One region of the Massilia sp. GCM10023247 genome, then DNA from elsewhere that is predicted to be linked to it. Evidence: predicted binding sites of a transcription regulator. Region 1 holds the regulator's gene; each other region holds the start of a gene.

Region 1 (3,841 bases):
GTGCTGGCCGACGACGAAATCATCAAGACCGAGCGCCCGGTACGCATGACGCTCGGCGCGGCGACGGCCGAAGGCATCGGGCTGGTGGCCGAGAACCCGGCCCAGAAGCTGCACCTCGGCGGGCGCGGCAAGATCGTCTACCCGCCGCGCCCGAACGGTGCGACCACCCAATAACAGGAACGAAACCACATGAAAAAATTGCTTGCCGCCGCCTTCCTTTCGCTGCTGTCGCTGTCGGCCTCGGCCGAGAAGGCGGACTCGCTCAAGCAGGCCGTCGTCGAATTCGATTCGTTCGATATCGACGAAGTCACGCAGACCCGCATCCTGACCGGCAACGTCATCGTCACGCGCGGCACGCTGCTGCTCAAGTCCGACCGTGCGCTGCTCAAGGAAACGCCGGAAGGCTACATGAGCGTCACCCTGACCTCGGCGCCGGGCCGCGTGGCCACCTTCCGCCAGAAGCGCGACGGCGGGCCGGACCTGTGGATCGAGGGCCAGGCCGAGCGCATCGAATACGAAGAGCGCGAAGAAGTGGTGAAGCTGTTCTCGAAGGCGATCGTGAAGGAACTCGAGAACGGGCGCGTGACGAATGAGCTCCGCGGTCCCTACATCTCCTACGACAACCGGCGCGAAGTGGCGGCCGTGCGCAACGACCCGAGCGGCCAGACCAAGGCCGGCGGCGGACGCGGCACCCTGATCATCGCTCCGCGCAACACCGCGCCGGCTCCCGCGCCCAAGGCGGGCGCCGCGCCGGCACCGGCAGCAGGGAAAAAATAATGAAGGATGATCACGACAAGCGCAGCACCCTGGTCGTGCGGGGGCTGCAGAAAAGTTACGGCAAGCGCCTGGTCGTGCGCGACGTCTCGCTCGAAGTCGGGTGCGGCGAAGTCGTCGGCCTGCTCGGCCCGAACGGCGCCGGCAAGACCACCTCGTTCTACATGATCGTCGGCCTGGTGCCGTCGGACGCCGGCACCATCGAAATCAACGGCACCGACATTTCGAGCCTGCCGATCCACCGGCGCGCGGTGCTCGGCCTGTCCTACCTGCCGCAGGAAGCCTCGGTGTTCCGCAAGCTGACGGTGGAAGACAATATCCGCGCCGTGCTCGAACTGCAGCACGACGAAAACGGCAAGGCCCTGGGCAAGGCGGCGCTCAACGAGCGCCTCGACTCGCTGCTGGCCGAACTGCAGATCGAGAAGCTGCGCGAGAACCCGGCGCTGTCGCTGTCGGGCGGCGAGCGGCGCCGCGTCGAGATCGCGCGCGCGCTGGCGACCAACCCGCGCTTCGTGCTGCTCGACGAACCGTTCGCCGGGGTCGACCCGATCGCCGTGATCGAGATCCAGCGCATCGTGCGCTTCCTGAAGGAGCGCGGCATCGGGGTCCTGATCACCGACCACAACGTGCGCGAGACGCTCGGCATCTGCGACCGCGCCTATATCATCAACCAGGGCGCCGTGCTGGCTTCGGGCCGCCCTGACGACATCATCGCCGACGAGTCGGTACGACGCGTCTACCTCGGCGAACACTTCCGCATGTAGTCACGATAGCGCCCGATGAAACAATCCCTGCAACTCCGGACTTCGCAGCACCTGGCGCTCACGCCGCAGCTCCAGCAGTCGATCCGCCTGCTGCAGTTGTCCACGCTCGAACTGCACCAGGAGATCGAGCAGATCCTGTCCGATAACCCGCTGCTCGAGCGGATCGACGACCCGCTCGACAACTCGGTGCGCCTGCTCGCCGACGGCGCCATCAACGATGCGCCGGTCCAGCAGGCCGAGGCGCCGGCGCCGGGCGGCGAGGAAGCCGCAGCGCCCGCCGAGGCCGGCGAGGGCCTCGACGGCGGCGGCGATGTCGAGCGCGGCGAGGCCGACGCCGATTGGGGCGAGGCACCGCGCGCGGCCAGCGGCGACGGCGACGACGACGGCCGGCCGCAGCTGGGCGCGATCGGCGTGACGCTGCGCGAGCACCTGTCGGAACAGGTCCGGGTCACGGGCGCGAGCGCGCGCGACCGCGCGCTGGCCGAACTCGTAATCGACGCCATCGACGACAACGGCTACCTGGAAGAGCAGCTCGACGAGATCCACGCGCGCCTGCCGGCCGAGCTGGAAGTCGAGATCGAGGAACTGCGTTGCGCGCTGGCGCTGGTGCAAAGCCTGGACCCGGTCGGCGTCGGCGCGCGCAGCGCCAGCGAGTGCCTGGCCCTGCAGATCCGCCAAATGCCGGGCGTGCCGCTGGTGACGCGGCGCATGGCCCTGAAAATCGTCGAGGGGTATCTGACCTGGTTCGCCCAGCGCGAATTCAACAAGCTGAAAAAGGCGCTCGACTGCGACGACGAAGACCTGCGCGAAGCCCAGGCCGTCATCCGCCAGTGCAATCCGCACCCGGGCGCGGCCTTTGCGTCGAGCACCTCCGACTACGTGGTACCGGACGTTATTGTCCGCAAGAACGGGGCCGGCTGGAGCGTGATGCTCAACAGCGAAGTCATGCCGCGCCTGCGCGTGAATAACCTGTACGCGGCATTGCTCAAGCAGGGCAAGGGCGAAGGCCAGATGAGCGCGCAGTTGCAGGAAGCGAAATGGCTCATCAAAAATATGCGCCAGCGTTTCGACACGATCCTGCGTGTGTCCCAGGCAATTGTCGAGCGCCAGCGCAACTTTTTCAGCCATGGCGCGGTTGCCATGCGTCCCCTTGTGCTTCGTGAGATAGCTGATACACTAGGCCTACACGAGAGCACCATTTCTCGTGTAACAACTCAAAAATTCATGCTGACCCCCCACGGCATGTTTGAGCTGAAGTATTTCTTCGGAAGCCACGTCGCCACCGAAGCGGGGGGCGAAGCCTCTTCGACGGCGATTCGGGCGCTCATTGCGCAACTGACAGGAGCAGAGGACCCCAAGAACCCATTATCCGATAGCAAGATCGCGGAAATGCTCGGTGAACAAGGCATGGTCATCGCGCGCCGCACGGTTGCAAAATACCGCGAGGCACTCAAGATCCCTCCCGTCAGTCTCCGCAAATCCTTGTAATGACGGCAGCCAGGCGCGCGCCATGCGCGTCACGGACGCCGTTCCTTTTTCAAAGGAGTGTGTATGAATCTCACCATCAGCGGTCACCACCTCGACGTAACCCCCGCCATCCGTGAATACGTACAGAACAAGCTGGAACGCATCACCCGCCATTTCGATCAAGTGATCGACTCCCATGTGATCCTCGCCATCGACAACCTGACCGAGAAAGAAAAAAGGCAGAAAGCCGAGATCACCATGCGCCTGTCCGGCAAGACGGTGCACGTAGAGAGTGTGGCGCAAGACCTGTATGCGGCGATCGACCTCCTGATCGACAGGCTGGATCGCCAGGTGATGAAGTACAAGACCATCCTGCAGAACCATAGTCACGAGGCGCTCAAGCGCCGCCCTGAAGGCGGAGAGGCTGTTGCTGTCTAATCGGCAACGAAGCACCGTCTGAACGAGGGCGCCGGAAGGCGCCCTTTTCACATTTGGGACTCAGTACTCGCCGGCTTCGGTAAAATGCATGTCTTTCACACAAGCCCTAGAACCATGACAGACCATGTCCTGACCCGCGTTGCCAACGGCACCGGCGTGATTACCCTCGACCGGCCGCAGACCCTCAACTCGCTGTCGCTCGCCATGGTGCGGCGCCTGGCCGAGACCTTGCTGGCCTGGCGCGACGATGCCGCCGTTGCCGCCGTCGTGATCACCAGCAGCAGCCAAAAAGCCCTGTGCGCGGGCGGCGACATTCGTTTCTTCCACGAGGTCGGCAACTTGCCTCCGACCGGCGGTAGCGCCCTGCTGGAAGACTTCTTCACCGAAGAATACGCGCT
Region 2 (3,841 bases), on a different contig from region 1:
CGGCGTGCGTCAACTCGGCGCGCCGGCCAAAGTCGACGGCCAGACCCTGTTCGAGATCGCCTCCAACTCGAAAGCGTTCACGGCCGCCGCGCTGGCGATGCTGGTCGACGAGGGCAAGCTGAAATGGGACGACCCGGTCGTCAAGCACCTGCCGGACTTCCAGATGTACGACGCCTACGTGACGCGCGAGATGACGGTGCGCGACCTGCTCGTGCACCGCAGCGGCCTGGGGCTGGGCGCCGGCGACCTGCTGTGGTGGCCGACGACGAATTTCAGCACCGACGAAATCATCGAGCGCCTGCGCTACGTGAAACCGGCGACGAGCTTTCGCAACAGCTATGCCTACGACAACCTGCTGTACATCGTGGCCGGCAAGATCATCGCGCAAAAGTCCGGTAAAACCTGGGGCGACACGGTGCGCGAGCGCATCCTCAAACCGGTCGGCATGAACACGACCACCACCAGCCTGGCCGAAAACGCAGGCAACCCGAACGCCTCGCACGCGCACAGCAAGATCAACGACAAGATCGCCGCCGTGAAGTCGATGCCGGTCGATAACGCCGTCGGCGCGGTCGGCATCAACACGAATGCCGAAGACATCGCCAGGTGGATGAAGGTGCTGCTCGACGGCGGCCGCGTCGAGGGTGCCAAGGGGCCGGACGGCAAGGAGCTGCGCCTGTGGAGCGAGGCGCAGGCGCGCGAGATGTGGACCGCGCAGACGCCGATGAAGATCGGCACGCCGAAGCCGCCGCTGGCTGCCACGAAGCCGAACTTCTTCGCCTATGGCCTGGGCTTCCAGCTGCGCGACTACAAGGGGCAATTGATCGCCATGCACGGCGGCGCGCTGCAGGGCTTTTATTCGCGCGTGCTGCTGGTGCCGGAATCGAAACTGGGCATCGCGATCTTGACCAATGCCGAAAGCGGCGGCGCGCTCAACGCGCTGCAATACCGCCTGCTCGACCAGTACATGACGGGCGCGGCCCCGACCGACTGGATCAAGCTGATCGCCGACCTCGAGCACGAGGCGCACGAGAAGGAAAAGGCGCGCCTGAAGGGCGCCGCGACCACGCGCGCCGCCGCCTCGAAGCCCTCGCTGGCGCTGGCCGGCTACGAAGGGCAGTACGAGGACCCGTGGTACGGCGCCATGCAGATCAAGCGCGGGCCGGGGAACAAGCTGGTCATGTCGTTCACGCGCACCCCGGATCTCACCGGCGAGATGGAGCACTTCCAGCACGACACCTTTATCGTGCGCTGGAAGGAGCGCAACTTCAATGCCGACGCCTACGTCACCTTCGCGCTCGACCACGACGGCAGCATCGAGCACGTCAAGATGAAGGCGGTATCCACCGAGACCGACTTCAGCTACGACTTCCACGACCTGCTGTTCACGCCGGTAAAGCAGAAGTCCACCTAAGCGAGCCTGGCCCAGTTGATCCGGTAGCAGCGCTGCCGGGTCAACTGGGCCGGCCATTTGTGAAATTTCACAAATGAAACAATTATTGATTTGTCGACAATTTTTACACAGCCGATTCTTGGCAGAACACGATATTTACTAACGTAATGATTTGAAACGAAATTTTCCTTGTGGCATGGAATCTGCTTATCACCCTACGCGGATCGCATAAAACCATCCCGCCTGATTGCTGAATACAGAACAGTCCTAAACTCAAGGGAAATAAAAATGAAAATCGTTAAGAAAATGCTTGTTGCCGCGCTGTGCTCGCTGGCTGTCGGTGCTGCCAATGCCAACGTCATCACCATCGACCAGGAGCAGTTGTTGGCGTCTCCCGTCAAGATCACGGCCACCAATTCCTTCGGTTTTAACTTCAACCTGACCAGCCTGCTGGCTGGCTGGGGTGTCAGCTCGTCGGACATCTTCGAGGCCTACCTCAACGTTTTCCTGAACGATCCTGGCATGGGCCAGAATAACGAGCAGTACACGATCTCGGTCGGTACTGGCGCCGATATGCAGAAGCTGGAGCCGGCCGGCAATAATAATGTGCCAAACGGTAATACCGTCACCACGGTCAGGATTGACCTGGTCGAGGCCTTGAATGACCTGAAAGCCGATGGCCTGCTGAACGCCAATGTTGCGCTGAGGAGCCGTTCCGGCGACTTCTTCGTCACCGGCGCCCATCTGTACGCCAACTTCAACGAGCCTGTCGTCGTCGTACCGCCAGTCGACGTTCCGGAGCCTGCATCGGCCGCCCTGCTGGGCCTGGGCATGCTGGGCTTCCTGGCAGCGCGCCGCCGCCGCGCCTGAGCCACGCTCGAGGGCGCGATGCCCATCAAATAAAACGGCCCGGTGATCACCGGGCCGTTTTCATTTCTCTTGCCGCGAAACGGTTTACTGCTTCACGAATTTCAGGGTCATGCGGTCGCTCTCGCCGATCGCCATGAGCTTCTCCCGGTCCTTGTCCTTGTTGGCCAGCACCGGAGGCAGCGTCCAGACGCCTTTTTCGTGGTTTGCCGTGTCCTTCGGGTTGGCGTTGACCTCGGACTTGCCGGCCAGCTTGAAGCCGGCGCTCTCGGCCATCTTGATTACATAGGCTTCGTGCACATAGCCGCTCGATGCCTTCTCGTCCTGCTTCATGGTGGCCGGCAGGCGGTGGTCGACCACGCCCAGCACGCCGCCCGGTTTGAGCACCTTGTGGATTTCCTTGAAGGTGGTCTTGACTGCCTCGTCGCCGAAGCCGACCCAGTTGTGCAGGTTGCGGAAGGTGAGCACCATGTCGACGCTGTTCGGCGGCGCGATCTCATAACGGCTTGGCGGCTCGAAGACGCTGGTGACGACCTTGCCGTACAGGGCAGGATTCGAGTCGAGCTTCTTCTTGAAGGCCTCGCCATAGCGCTTGCCCGGCTCGATCGCCTGGCCGGCGCCGATCAGCTTGCCCTTGTCGCGCAGGTAGGGCGCCAGGATCTCGGTGTACCAGCCGCCGGAGGGCACCAGCTCGACCACCGTCATGGTCGGCTTGATGCCGAAGAAAGTCAGGGTTTCGTACGGATGGCGCCATTGGTCGCGCTTGGCGTTGTCCACGCGGTGCTCGCCGGCGATGACGGCTTTCAGGGCGTCGTCGGCCTGCACGGCGCCTGCAGCACTGCATGCCAGCAAGGCGGCCAGGATCAGTCGTTTCATAAAGTCTCCGTTCGTTGTTGGGTCGCGCCCGATGATCGAACAAGCAACAGGCGTAGTCAAGCGAAGTCGCGTATGCACCATGCCTGAGCTGTCCGAAAGTGTCCGCGCGGACAGATCGGACAGCTTCCGGACAAGGGCTGCTCACGCGAACGAATCGCACTGTCAGCGGCTTACCACAAGTATGTATTTACTACTTTGAGCTGGTACAAAGATTGCCTATTCAAAATCTTGAGTTGCTGCTAATGTTTAGCGGTTTGCCATTCAGTTTGTTCCCGATGGCATCGGAGTTCTACATATACATACGCGGCAGTGCCCGTGTACGCGCCGCCCCCAAGAAGCAGGTTGAATTCAGGAGACACCATGGAACGTCGTACCTTTCTCAACATCAGTACCCTGGCATTCGGAACGATGCTCATCCCGGTCGCCGGGCGAGCCATCGCCGCCGAGGAACTGCTCAATCCGATGGCGGTCGCCGCCAAGAAGGCGCTTGCCGACACCGCGCTGAACGCCGCCACCAAGGCCGGCGCCAGCTACTGCGACGTGCGCATCGGCCGCTACCTGAACCAGTTCGTGACCACGCGTGACTTGAATGTCGAGAATGTCGTCAACACCGAATCGGCCGGCGTCGGCGTGCGCGTGATCTGCAACGGCGCCTACGGCTTTGCCGCCACCTCGGACATGACCCCGGACGGCATCGCCAACGCG
Region 3 (3,841 bases), on a different contig from region 1:
CGGACACCAAGGACACCCTGCAGAAATTCATCTTCGACAACGCCGCCGTACGCGGCGAGCTGGTCGAGATTTCCGATACCTGGCGCGAGATCCAGGCCCGTCACGGCTACCCGAAAGCCGTACGGTCCATGCTGGGGGAGATGGTGGCGGCCAGTGCCCTGCTGTCGGCAAACCTGAAATTCAACGGCTCGATCGTGATGCAGATCCACGGCGACGGCCCGGTGCGCCTGCTGGTGGTCGAGTGCGATGCCGAGCTGCGCATCCGCGCCACCGCCAAACTGGCGCCGGACGCCGAGATCGCGGACGACGCCAGCCTGGGCGACCTGCTCAACGTGAACCGCCGCGGCCGCTTCGTGATCACGCTCGACCCGCTGGAAAAGATGCCGGGCCAGCAGCCCTACCAGGGCATCGTGCCGCTCGACGGCGCCGACATGGCGACCGTCATCGAAAACTACATGCTGCGCTCGGAACAGATGGACACCAAGCTGTGGCTGGCGGCCGACGACCAGGTCTCGCGCGGCCTGCTGCTGCAAAAACTGCCGCGCCACAGCGGCAAGGATGACCAGACCCAGCAAGCCAGCGTCGAGGAAGACCTGGAGACCTGGAACCGCGCGGTCGTGCTCGGCAGCACGCTGAAACGCGAAGAACTGCTGAGTACCGACATCCAGACCCTGCTCAACCGCCTGTTCTGGGAAGAGACGATCCGCGTGTTCGACCCGCAGCACCCGCAATTCCACTGCAGCTGCACCCGCGAAAAAGTCGGCAACATGCTCAAGATGCTGGGCCAGCCGGAAGTCGAAGCGGCCCTGGCCGACCTCGGCGAGCTGGGCATCAATTGCGACTTCTGCGGCAAGCACTATGCTTTCGACAAGGTCGACTGCGCACAACTGTTTGCCAGCGATGTCCCGGTTGAAACCATGATTCCTGCGAGCGGCAGCATCAATTAAAGACTGCCGCCTGGCAGCGGCGCAGGGCGCGCACCATTACGGTGGCGCGCCCTTTTTTTGTCCCGGATTTGAAACGGGTCGGCGTGCTACAGGCCTCTCCGGTCGGTGCTAAGCTGTTGCATCGTTGGCAGTGTTGTAGTTTCTACAAAACACTGCCACTCATGATGATCAATCGCCACGGGAGAATTGCAATGCACATGGATACCGGAATCAGTACCGAAGACCGCGCCAAGATCGTCGAATCGCTCTCGACCGTACTCGCGGACGCCTACATGCTCTACCTGAAGACGCACAATTTCCACTGGAACGTCACCGGTCCGATGTTCTCGACCCTGCACGTGATGTTCGAGGAGCAGTACACCGAGCAGTGGAACGCGCTGGACGACATCGCCGAGCGCATCCGGGCACTGGGCCACTTCGCGCCCGCCACCTCGAAGCGCTATGCCGAGCTGTCGAACATCAGCGAAGAGCCGGAAGTGCTGTCGTCCAAGGACATGATCCGCCAACTGGTCGACGGCAACGAAATCCTGGTCCGCACCCTGCGCGCGGGCGTCAAGGTTGCCGACGAGCTCGACGACTTCCCGACCGCCGACATGCTGACCACCCGCATGGAAGTGCACGAGAAGAACGCCTGGATGCTGCGCTCCTTCCTCGAACAGGGCGCCGGCTCGATGCAGGGCGACGCGTCGTCGGAATAACATCCTCGTTGACGCTGCCCGGCACGCCTGCGCCGCCGCTCCGGGATGGCGCGGCCTGCCCGGCACCCACAAGGACGACATCGCCGGCTTCACCCTCGAAGCCGGCTACTTCGCTTCAACGCCACCCTCCCCGGCCCGCATCCGGCCACATTCCCGGCCCGCATAACCCAAGGCAAGACAACGTTACTACCAGAAATGCGGCGCTCAAGGTAACCATTTGTCGACATACCTTACAACTTATGCGCTCGGGATAAGTCATGCATGGCGCATGCCCTGTATTTACAGCGTGGCACATTCTTTGCTGCAGAGCTGAAGCCAAGCCTGGCATTCAACTCTTGGGAGAGAACCGTGTCACACATGAAAAAAATAGCCTGTGCAGTCGCTATCGCCCTGTCCTTTGCCGCCACCGCGAGGGCCGCCCCGATCGTGCTCGATTTCGAAGGGGTCGGTAACCAGGCGTCGGTCAACGACTTCTACAACGGCGGCACCGATTCGGGCGGCAGACGCGGCACCAATTACGGCATCAATTTTTCGGCGGCAAGCCTGGCCATCATCGACTCCGATGCCGGCGGGACCGGCAATATCGCCAACGAACCCTCGGCCAGCACGGTGCTGTTCTTCCTGAGCGGCGGCGCGGCGACGATGAATGTCGCCGCCGGGTTCAGCGAGGGCTTCTCGTTCTTCTACAGCAGCAGCGAGAACGGCTTCGTCAATGTCTACGATGGCTTGGACGGCAGGGGCAATCTGCTCGCCTCGCTCGAGCTGCACGACAATATCGACGGCTGCGGCGGCGACCCGACCGGCACCTACTGCCGCTTCAGCAGTATCGGGGTGCGCTTCGCGGGCATCGCGCGTTCGGTCAACTTCGGCGGTTCCGCGGACAATATCGCCTTCGACGACATCACCCTCGGCAGCGTCACGCCGGGCACCCCGGACGATCCGAGCGACCCTGACGACCCGACCGACCCGGACAATCCGGCCGAGGTGCCGGAACCGGCCACGCTCGCCCTGGCGGCATTGGGATGGGCCGGCCTGGCGGCCGCCCGGCGCAAGCGTGCAGTGAAATAGTCTGGCGACTTGCCGGCTGCGGGCAGCGGCTGCCCGCAGCCGGTCCTCTTCACTCCGGCAGCGATGGCTTGTTGGCAGTCAAGCGCGCAGCGCCGCTTCGATGGCGGCAATGTCGATTTTCTTCATCTGCATCATCGCCGTGAAGGCACGCTTGGCCCTGGCCGGATCCGGATCGGCAATCGCCCGGCTGAGCACGCGCGGCGTGATCTGCCAGGACAGGCCCCACTTGTCGCGGCACCAGCCGCAGGCGCTTTCCTGGCCGCCGTTGCCGACGATCGCATTCCACAGGCGGTCGGTCTCTTCCTGGTCGTCGGTCGCTACCTGGAAGGAAAAGGCCTCGCTATGCTTGAAGGCCGGCCCGCCGTTCAGCCCGAGGCAGGGAATGCCCATGACGGTGAACTCGACCGTCAGGACGTCGCCCTGCTTGCCGGCCGGGTAATCGCCGGGCGCGCGGTGCACGGCTTGTACTGCGCTGTCGGGAAAGGTTTGGGCGTAAAACTGCGCGGCGTCTTCGGCCGTGCCGTCGAACCAGAGACACACCGTATTCTTGCTGACCATGAGATTCCCCTTAAGGTGAACGAACTGCCAGGCGGTTGACGCCGGCCGCGATCCAGACCACGGCGGCGAGGAGAGAAAGCGGTGTCAGGAACAGGAGCGGCACGGCCAGTTGCGGCCGCACCGAAGCGATCCAGGCACACCCGAGGTTGACGCAAACGGGCAGCAGCAGGCGCACCGCTGCATGGCGGTTGATGCGCGCAACCGGCTGCGCGGGACCGTATTCCACGAAATTGAGCAGCTTGCGCTCGCCCGAGAAACGGAGCACGGCGGCGACCAGGAACAGGAGCAGCGCGATCAGCAGGAAGATGCCGGGCATGTCCGTTCCCCAGGTTCAGAGTTCGGGCAGGAAGTAGTCGAACTCGTAGAAATGGTTGCGCTCTTCGATGCGGATGCGCATGGTGCCGTTGATGCCGGCCAGCTCGCCCGTGCCGGAATCGGGCACGACGCTGATCGACAACTGCTGCGCGCCGCGCGCCATCGTGCCCGAGTGCTGCAGGACGAAGCCGCCGCTGCGCCCGTGCAGGGTGCCGGTCACCCGTTCGATCGCCACGTAGCCGGCCGAGCCTTCGG
Region 4 (3,841 bases), on a different contig from region 1:
ATTGTTAAGACGGCGTCTATTGGCCGTATTTGCCGCCCTGGGACTGGCCGCCGTGGCCGTCGCGCCGGTCCGCGCCGACGGCCTGGCGCGCACGATTGCGGCGGTCAAACCGTCGGTGGTCGGGGTCGGTACTTTCCTGAAAACCCGCAGCCCGTCGGTCATGTTTACCGGCACCGGCTTTGCCGTCGGCGACGGGATGAGCATCATCACCAACGCCCACGTGGTGCCGACCGGGCTCGACGCTGCCCGGATGGAAGAGCTGGGAGTGGTGGTCGGTGCCGGCCAGGACGTCAGCTTCCGTCCGGCGCGCGTGGTCGCCATCGACCGCGGGCACGACCTGGCGCACCTGCGCCTGACCAGCGGGGCGCCGTTGCCGGCGCTGGCGCTGGGCGATTCGCGCGCCGCCGTCGAAGGGCAGGCCCTGGCGTTTACGGGCTTCCCGCTCGGCATGGTGCTGGGGCTGAACCATGTCACCCACCGCGCCATGCTGTCGGCGCTGACGCCGATCGTCATGCCGTCGATGAGTTCGCGCCGGCTCGATGCGCGCGCGATCACCCAGCTGCAGCGCGACCCGCTGAAGATCTTCCAGCTCGACGGCACGGCCTACCCCGGCAACAGCGGCAGTCCGGTGTACGATCCGGAGACAGGTGCCGTGCTCGCGGTAATCAATATGGTGTTCGTCAAGGGATTGAAGGAAAACGCGATCAGCAGCCCGAGCGGGATCAGCTATGCCATCCCGGCGCAGTATGTCCAGGAGCTGTTGCAGCGGAAGTGAAAAAAATGAAATATTTCAATCGTGCACGGCTGGGCAGGAAGCACGATTAAGATACAATACGCCAGTTTGATGGCTAAATAACAATTTTTAATCTGCTATAACAACAGTCTGGCGCAGGCGCCGCTGCTTGTCGTGAAGGGGAATGACGTGAGCAAGATCATGACGAATCTGACGAAACTGGCCCTGGCTTCGGCCTGCGTTGTGGCCTTGTCCGGCTGCTCGTGGCTGGACCGGTTCAAGTCGCCGCCGCCATCGAACGTGTCGATGGCAGGCGCGGTACCGGCCGACTACCTGATCGGGCCGGGCGACGCCGTCAACATCATCGTCTGGCGTAATCCGGAAGTGTCGATGTCGGTTCCTGTCCGTCCGGACGGCAAAATCACCACGCCGCTGGTCGAAGACCTGCCGGCCGCGGGCAAAACCTCGACCGAGCTGGCGCGCGACATCGAAAAGGCGCTGGCGAAATTCATCCAGCAGCCGGTCGTGACCGTCGTCGTCACCGGTTTCGTCGGCAACTACGGCGAGCAGATCCGTGTGATCGGCCAGGCCGCCAAGCCGCAAGCCCTGCCGTACCGCCGCGACATGTCGCTGATGGACGTGCTGATCGCCGTCGGCGGCGTCACCGAATTCGCTTCGGGTAACCGCGCCAGCATCATCCGTACCGTCGATGGCCGCCAGCAAAAGCTGAATGTCCGCCTCGACGACCTGATCAAGGACGGCGACATCTCGGCGAATATGCCGATGCGTCCGGGCGACATCCTAGTGATCCCGGAGAGCTTCTTCTAAACGGGATCGTCCCGGTTGTTCTGATAACGGCGCCTGCGGGCGCCGTTTGTCGTTTCTGGCCCCTGCCTGATGATCGGGACCTGGACGGACGCGCGAGGCGCTGAAGGCGATCGGGGAGATCGGGGCGAGCAGGCAGGGCAAGGTCCCTGCGGAGCATCTTATATATGCGGCAATTCGCTGCGCCTGCCGTGCCGGATGCTGCCGCGTCAGCGGTTGCGCACAGCCTGTCGTTGGCTGCCGCTTGCAGCAAGCGGCGCATGGCTTGATGTGCTTGGGGGCGGCGTAGGAGGGCTCTTACAGGGCTGCGAGCATATTTGGTAATAGCAACATTGTTACAGATTTCTTATAAAAAAATAAAAATTCCTACGGACATTTTTATCGAAAAATATACTGTCGAGATACTTTACATGGCCATGTAGACCACCTTAACTGTACAGATCAAGTGGTTGATTTTAAAGGATAAACAAGAGCTGGCACAGTGCTTGCTAATAGGGGAGTGTGTTTGCCCAAATCGATCCACTCAACAAGGAATGTGAATTATGAAATTTCTGAAGAAACTGGCTTGCGCCACCGCTGTTGCAATGTCCTTCGCTGGCGCCGCTAGCGCTGCCCAGATCATGACCGACTGGCGCTTCAACCCAACCGGCGGCGGCTTCGACAGTGCTCAAGTCATCGGCGAGTACCTGGACGTGAACGGTAATTCGTTCATCCAGCTGACCCCGACGGGCGAGCGCAGCTTCTCCTTCGTTGAGCACGCAGTGTTCAACATCAGCCAGGCCGACAGCAACGGCAAGCTGTTCCCAGTCACCTACCAGGGCGGCAACATCACCGCGCTGTTCGAAGGTTTCGGTAACGGTACCCGCGGCACCGGTTCGACCAACGGTTCGTTCGCGTTCGAAGGCGGCAGCATCCGCATCTTCCAGAACCCGACCAATGGCCAGTACGGCTCGACCGAAGGCGTCTACGGCGCCGACCTGGGTACCGAAATCGCTACCTTCAACGTGCTCGCCGGCGGCGGCGGCCAGGTCGATGCCAGCGGCAGCCCAGTTGCCAACGGCCAGGTGAGCGTGTTCGCTAAAGCAACCAACATGGAACCAGGCTACTTCTTCCGCAGCAATGGCCAGGATCTGTCGATGGAATCGGTGCTGGCTTTCGCCTTCACCAACGCTAACCCGATCGCCAACCCGGACAGCGCAGCGACCCCTAACCTGGTGTCGGAAGTCGCTTGCCAATACGCCGGCTTCACCGGCGCCGGCTGCAACGGCTCGGCTTACGCCAATGCCCCAGGCCAGTACTTCTTCGTCTCGAACAACGGCCAGTTCAAGCTGGCTGAAGTTCCAGAGCCAGGCTCGCTGGCCCTGTTCGGCATCGCGATGCTGGGCGCCGGTTTCGCTAGCCGCAAGCGCGCTGCCAAGAAGGCGTAATTGCCTCCTGCACGACGCTGAAGTGGTATGAGAAAGAGCGGGCTTGCCCGCTCTTTTTCTTTGCCTGTGCGTGGCGCCAGCCGGCGCCGGAGGCACAAAACAAAGCGGCGGCGGCCTGTAAAGGCCGCCGCCGCTCGTCGCTGCGCCGCCCGCTTCGTCAGCGCTTCATCAGTTCCGACAGCGGCCGGCGCACCGAGCGCGCTTCCGGTGCCGGGCCATAGCCCAGGCGTCCCATATAGACCGGATGCAGGCCGCCGCCGAAGATCAGCGCTTCGGTCTGGCGCTGCAGGTCGTGCGCCGCCTGCGCCAGCTTCGGCTCGGCCGTGAAGCGCGTGCCTTCGCGCGCGTACTTCGAAAAGATCAGCGGTGTCATTTCCGGCTGCATGTACAGCCCGAGCGTGGTCATGGTCAGCCAGAAGCGCTGCAGGGCGCGGCCGGCGGCCACGTAATCGTCGATCGACTGCGGCGCGCGGCGCGCCTTGAGCACGAAGTGGGCGGCGCAGGCCATGCCGGGCGCGAGGTCCATCTGCAGGCGCGGCGCCCAGGTGCCGGTCAGCATATTGACGGTAGCCATGCGGCGCCAGCTCACCATCGCCCATTTCATCAGGTGCAGCGTCATGGCGTCGACGCCCAGCGCGTCCGCCGGCACCTTGTCGGGGCTGTGCTTGCGGTTTTCCCAGTCGATGATGCTGCGGTGCGTCTCGAACGCTTCGGGCATCGTCAGGCGCAGCCGGGCATTGTTGAACATCAGCTTGGCCGCGCGCCATTTCTGGTCGCGCGTCTCGAGCCAGGTCAAGGCGTACTCGGGCGCGACGGTCGCTTCCAGCAGCCGCTTGTGTTCCGGCGTGAGCGGGGT

Evidence for each region. Region 1 encodes sigma-54, which starts transcription at its own class of promoters, with help from an activator protein. Its sites were predicted from a motif close to TGGCANGNAANCTGCTTT; they were not measured.
Region 2: ACFPAH_RS01280 (PEP-CTERM sorting domain-containing protein) is a predicted target of sigma-54. The motif match lies at 1,586-1,603, and genes of this name have one in related genera.
Region 3: ACFPAH_RS04275 (PEP-CTERM sorting domain-containing protein) is a predicted target of sigma-54. The motif match lies at 1,933-1,950, and genes of this name have one in related genera.
Region 4: pepA (flocculation-associated PEP-CTERM protein PepA) is a predicted target of sigma-54. The motif match lies at 2,033-2,050, and genes of this name have one in related genera.

The regions. Positions count from the first base shown of each region.
Region 1 is NZ_JBHSIB010000002.1:23,083-26,923, forward strand. It holds gene lptC (LPS export ABC transporter periplasmic protein LptC) at 1-174, shown strand, start outside; gene lptA (lipopolysaccharide transport periplasmic protein LptA) at 190-777, shown strand; gene lptB (LPS export ABC transporter ATP-binding protein) at 777-1,538, shown strand; gene ACFPAH_RS00120 (RNA polymerase factor sigma-54) at 1,554-3,026, shown strand; gene hpf (ribosome hibernation-promoting factor, HPF/YfiA family) at 3,090-3,443, shown strand; gene ACFPAH_RS00130 (enoyl-CoA hydratase/isomerase family protein) at 3,558-3,841, shown strand, end outside.
Region 2 is NZ_JBHSIB010000004.1:78,245-82,085, forward strand. It holds gene ACFPAH_RS01275 (serine hydrolase) at 1-1,414, shown strand, start outside; gene ACFPAH_RS01280 (PEP-CTERM sorting domain-containing protein) at 1,682-2,263, shown strand; gene ACFPAH_RS01285 (class I SAM-dependent methyltransferase) at 2,348-3,136, opposite strand; gene ACFPAH_RS01290 (TldD/PmbA family protein) at 3,497-3,841, shown strand, end outside.
Region 3 is NZ_JBHSIB010000007.1:117,784-121,624, forward strand. It holds gene hslO (Hsp33 family molecular chaperone HslO) at 1-947, shown strand, start outside; gene ACFPAH_RS04270 (Dps family protein) at 1,139-1,645, shown strand; gene ACFPAH_RS04275 (PEP-CTERM sorting domain-containing protein) at 2,003-2,713, shown strand; gene ACFPAH_RS04280 (VOC family protein) at 2,792-3,271, opposite strand; gene ACFPAH_RS04285 (hypothetical protein) at 3,282-3,587, opposite strand; gene ACFPAH_RS04290 (DUF3224 domain-containing protein) at 3,603-3,841, opposite strand, start outside.
Region 4 is NZ_JBHSIB010000005.1:171,336-175,176, forward strand. It holds gene ACFPAH_RS02195 (S1 family peptidase) at 1-775, shown strand, start outside; gene ACFPAH_RS02200 (XrtA/PEP-CTERM system exopolysaccharide export protein) at 935-1,561, shown strand; gene pepA (flocculation-associated PEP-CTERM protein PepA) at 2,101-2,985, shown strand; gene ACFPAH_RS02210 (molybdopterin biosynthesis protein MoeY) at 3,143-3,841, opposite strand, start outside.